DNA from 2 places in the Actinoplanes sp. NPDC000266 genome. Region 1 is predicted to be linked to the other one. Evidence: riboswitches for the same ligand, from Rfam matches in the RefSeq annotation. Region 1 holds a riboswitch; the other holds the start of a gene.

The links. A riboswitch is a leader RNA that binds a small molecule or an ion and turns the genes downstream of it on or off. The one in region 1 is predicted to bind cyclic di-AMP.
Region 2: it holds a riboswitch for cyclic di-AMP, as region 1 does, so the genes downstream of both, ACFY36_RS37450 (C40 family peptidase) here and ACFY36_RS40555 (transglycosylase family protein) in region 1, are expected to answer to the same signal.

What each region holds. Positions count from the first base shown of each region.
Region 1 is NZ_JBIAZI010000012.1:262,534-264,985, forward strand. It holds gene ACFY36_RS40550 (hypothetical protein) at 62-844, shown strand; gene ACFY36_RS40555 (transglycosylase family protein) at 826-1,485, opposite strand; cyclic di-AMP (ydaO/yuaA leader) riboswitch at 1,488-1,655, opposite strand; gene ACFY36_RS40560 (hypothetical protein) at 1,829-2,242, opposite strand; gene ACFY36_RS40565 ((2Fe-2S)-binding protein) at 2,250-2,452, opposite strand, start outside.
Region 2 is NZ_JBIAZI010000010.1:432,864-435,315, reverse strand. It holds gene ACFY36_RS37450 (C40 family peptidase) at 139-963, opposite strand; cyclic di-AMP (ydaO/yuaA leader) riboswitch at 970-1,100, opposite strand; gene ACFY36_RS37445 (MurT ligase domain-containing protein) at 1,566-2,452, shown strand, end outside.

The sequences.
Region 1 (2,452 bases):
GCGTTTCCACGCTGGTCGCAGCCTTCACTGGTGGACTCGACTCGCGGACGGATTGACGATCATGAACGTTGTAGCGGAGATGCTTGTTTCCTCACCGGCGCCGGCGGCCATCTGGGCCACGCTGATGCTGCTCACCCTGCCGGCCCTGCTCCTGCTGGGCAGCCCGCAGGCGATGCGCCACCCGCGCAAGGCGGCCCAGGAGACCGTGGCCGTGCTGCGGGCGCGGGCCACCTCGCGCAAGCGCCAGGCCGAGGAGGCGGCGCGGGCGGCCCAGTTCGCGGACGAGGTCGAGGTGGCGGCCTCACGGGCGGCGGCTTCGGCGGCCCGCTGGCAGGAGATCTGGGAGCAGGCGTCGGCCTCGGTGAACACGGCGTACGAGGCCTGGCTCGAGGCGGACGCCCGGGTGCGCACCGCCGCCTCGGCGGCGGCGTGGGGCACGCCGTGGTCGGTGCGGACCTGTGAGGAGTACGCGGCCCGCGAGCGCTTCCTGCACCAGGCGGTCTCGGCCGCGGTCAGCCGGGGCGAACTGCCGGCCTCGGCGCTGGGCGACGCGATCGCCGGGCGCAACGGCTGGGACGCCCGGCTCCACCCGGTCGACCAGGAGCTGGTGATCGCCCGGGCCTCGGCCGCGTGGCTGCGCCAGAGCTACGACCTGGCGGTCGAGGCCGAGACCACGGCCTGGCACGACGCCTCGCTGGCCCAGCGCGCCGCGAGCAGCCTGCGCGAGGAATCGCAGGCCGCCGCGGTGCTGGCGGCGGCCCCGGCCCCGGTGCGGGGGAACACCGAGGTCAGGGCGCGACGCCGGGTGGTGTTCGGGGAGGTTGCTCAGATCGCGATGCGCTGACCCGGGAAGATCAGGTTCGGGTCGTCGATGATGCTCTTGTTGAGCTCGGCGAGCCGCTCCCAGCCGCCGTCGATCTGGTAGCGGTTGGCGATCTTGGCCAGGGTGTCACCGGCCCGGACCACGTAGAAGTCGCCGGTCGTCCTGGTCGTCGACTTGTGGGTCGTGGTGGCGCTCTTGGTGGTCGACTTGGTCGATTTGTGGGTCGAGGTCGACTTCTTCTGCGTGGTCGACTTCTTCGCGCTGGCCGACTTCTTCTCCGAGGCGCCGCTGGTGTTGGTGCCCTTGTAGCTCTTGGACGAGCCGGCCTTCTTGCCGCAGACCGGCCAGGCGCCGATGCCCTGACCGTCGAGAACCTTCTCGGCGATGGCGATCTGCTCGCTGCGGCTCGCCTTGTTGGCGGTGCTGGCGTACTTGCCGCCGCCGTAGGCCTTCCAGGTGCTCTTGCTGAACTGGAGGCCACCGTAGTAGCCGTTGCCGGTGTTGATGCTCCAGTTTCCGCTGGACTCGCACTGGGCGACGGCGTCCCAGTTGACGCTGCCCGCGGCCTGGGCGGGCTGGGCCGCGCCGAAGAGAGCGAACGCGCCGGCCACGCCGGCGGTGGTCAGGCCGAGCGCGACGGTGTGCTTACGGGTTTGTGCCATGGAAGAACAACCTCCACGCCTACGAGGTGAGCTGTCGGGTTCGGGCTGAGGTGCCCGGCCGCGCGTGGCGGCTTCACCCCGAGGCACGCGCGACGGCGTGCCGGAGAACGTGTGGGTCCCCCGCTCCATGCCTGAGTTGATTCCGTCGGGCGGCGGCAGGACTCGGCGTTCCGCCCGCGGTGCCCACGATCGTGGGACCGGCCGACCGTAACCACGCCCCGCGACCCTCGGCAAAGCCCCGAAGGGCGATCGTGACGTTGTTCTCAGTACGCCCGGGCGGGGAATGTGCCCATTTTCGCCCCGCTTTGCGGTGGCCGTCGATCAAGGCTGCGACCAGGCCCGATCAGTCCGGCGTTACCAGGCCCTGAAGGCCGACGACGATCGCGATGATGCCGAAGATCGCCAGCAGCAGTCCCCGGCCGAACGGCGCCGAGCCGGCCTCCGCGGGTTTGCGGCCGGTCAGGCGGTCCCACAGCAGGGCCACGCCGACGGCGATGCCGACCACCTCGAAGTGGAAGACGTGCGGGCCGTCGAACAGGTGCACCAGCAGGTAGTAGCCGCCGGCCACCAGGGCGACGACGCCGACCACCCAGCCCCACGGCCCCACCTTGTCGGCGAATCCGCCGATCCCACCGCCGACGCGCGGAATCTGCCGCAGCAGCGCCGCGGCCAGCAGCAACCCACCGAGGATGTTCGCGAGATCGAGCAACAGCGCCATGAGCATGCCTCCCACGTACCCATACGGGAGCGCTCCCATGTGCGGTTCATCGATCTCTGATCGAACAGTCGGCGCACAGCCGCTGATGCGGGATCGTGAACGCGAGACAACAGGTCCGGCGGCGGACCCGCTCGGCGTTCCACTCGACCAGCCCCTCCACGCCCAGCGTCCGCAGCACCTGCCCGGTCATCTCCCCCGGCGGCGCGCCGGCCACGACGGCCGCCCGCTGGGCCGCGTGGGCGATTCCCG
Region 2 (2,452 bases), on a different contig from region 1:
ACCCCCGCGGCCCGCCCCTGGGGGGGGGGCCCCCCCCAACCCCCACACTCCTAACCGGCCCCCCCCCCCCCCCTACCCCCCCCCCCGGGGGGCCCCCCCCCCCCGGGCCCCCCCCCTCTGAGTTACTGTCGTGGGCCGTTAGACGAGGCGGCGGACCACGTAGTTCGTGCTGATCATTTTGCGCTTCGAGACGCGGGCGCCCGTGTGCGGCGAGTCGTACATGTAGCCGTTGCCGGCGTAGATGGCCGCGTGGTAGCCGTACGAGCCGTTGCGGAAGATGATCAGGTCGCCGGCCTTCTTGGCGCTCTTCGAGACCGAGCGGCCGACCTTCTGCTGCGTGTTGGCCTTGTGGGCCAGGTTCTTGCCGGCGGCCTTCTTGTAGACGTACTTCGTGAAGCCCGAGCAGTCGAAGCGGCTCGGACCCGAAGCGCCGAACAGGTACAGCGCGCCGGTGTGCTTCTGAGCCTCGGCGAGGACCTTGGCGCCGCTGGCCACGACCTTCACCGAGAGACGGCCGCCCACCTGCGGGGCGAACGTCGAGGTGCCCAGGTAGACCATGCGGAGCGAGCCGCTGACCTTGGGCTGGCCGTACAGGGCGACGGCGCCGTTCTTGTTCACCTTGCCGGAGGCCCAGTTCTGCCACTTGCCGTTACGCAGCGCCTGGAGGCGTACGTATCCGGAAGTGACGGCCTTGCCGTTGGTGGGGTTGAGGTAGCGGGCGGTCACCTTGACCTTGGCTCCCCACGCGAGCGTCCGGGTGCTGACGCTGGTGCGGACCGTGGGCTTGACCTTCGCCGCGGCCTTCGCGGTGGCGACCTGCGCCACTACGGGGGCGGGGGTTGCGGCGTGCGCGGCCGGCGTGGAGACCAGCTGGCCGGCGCAGAGGCAGAGACCCAGAGACAGCGCGATCTTGCCGGCACCGGCGGACACGCGGCGGCCCCGGCTCGAACGTTGTTCGTGCACGGTAGAGATATCCCTCCGGCACGCCTGCGAGGTTAGCTGTCGGGTTCGGGCGGGAAGGCTTGCCCGGCCGCTGGGAGGCGGCTTCACCCCAAGGTCTCTCCGTTGGCCGCCACCGGAGCGGGTGGCGCGGAGGAGACCGCTATTTGGGTCCCCCGTCCCTGCCCCCGTATGCCTTTGTGGTCGTACGTGGTGCTCATGATCGCGCTGCCTGGCCCGGGGCAGGGCTCGGCGTGAACCGGGCGGCGCAAGCCTCCAGCGGATTGCTGTCGGCCCAACCTTGGTACCTGAGATCCGGCTGAAGCGGCGGAATCGGTTCAGTAACCGAGAGTAGTTGGCACATGAGAGGGTGTCCGATTTGTGATCGCCCCGTAACTTTTGCCAGCACGCCTCGTGATCAGCCAAATACGATTTGTCGAAGGTTACGGGTGAATCAGAACACATAATTGCTCGTCACCCGCAGGGTGGCGGCCACCTGATATTCACTCTTCCGCCGTCTAAACCCTTCCTACCGGGCGAAATCCGCTCCCCCGAACAGCCGGCAGCGGCGACAACTCGACGTAACGTCCCGTTCCGGTACCCTCGTCGCCGTGACGGACGGGAAGATGCCCCTGCGTGCCAAGGTCGCGACCTCCGTGTCGAAGACCGCGGCGGCGCTCTCCAGGGCCGCGGGACGCGGCGACGGCTCGGTCATCGGCGGCTGGATCGGTCTCAAGATCGATCCTGAGCTGCTGAGCCACTTGGCGACCGGACGCGCGATCGCGCTCGTCTCGGGCACCAACGGCAAGACCACGACGACCCGGCTGGCGGCCGCCGCGCTCGGCGTCCTCGGCCCGGTCGCCACCAACTCCTTCGGCGCCAACATGCCCACCGGGCACACGTCGGCGCTGGCCAAGGCCGGTCAGACGCCGTTCGCGGTGCTGGAGGTCGACGAGCACTACCTCCCCCGGGTCATCGGCGAGACCAAGCCGCGGGTGGTGGCCCTGCTCAACCTCTCCCGCGACCAGCTCGACCGGGCCAAGGAGGTGGCGATGATGGCGCAGCTGTGGCGCACCGCCCTCGCCGGCCACCCGGATGTGAACGTGGTCGCCAACGCCGACGACCCGATGGTCGTGTGGGCCGCCTACGGATCGCAGAAGGTGACCTGGTTCAGCGCCGGCCAGCGCTGGCAGGACGACTCGTGGGTGTGCCCCGAGAGCGGCGACCCGATCGAGCGGGAGAACGGCGACTGGTGGTGCACCGGTTGCCCGCTGCGGCGGCCGATACCGCAGTGGCGCGTCGAGGACGAGGGCGTGATCGACCCGCGCGGCGACTGGCACCTGGTCAAGCTCCAGCTGCCGGGCACGGTCAACCTCGGTAACGCGGCGACCGCCCTGGCCGTGGCGGCCGAGTTCGGGGTACGCCCGATCGAGGCCCTCCCCCGGCTCTCCACGGTCACCTCGATCGCGGGCCGCTACGCGCAGGTCGACCGGGACGGCCGCAACATCCGGCT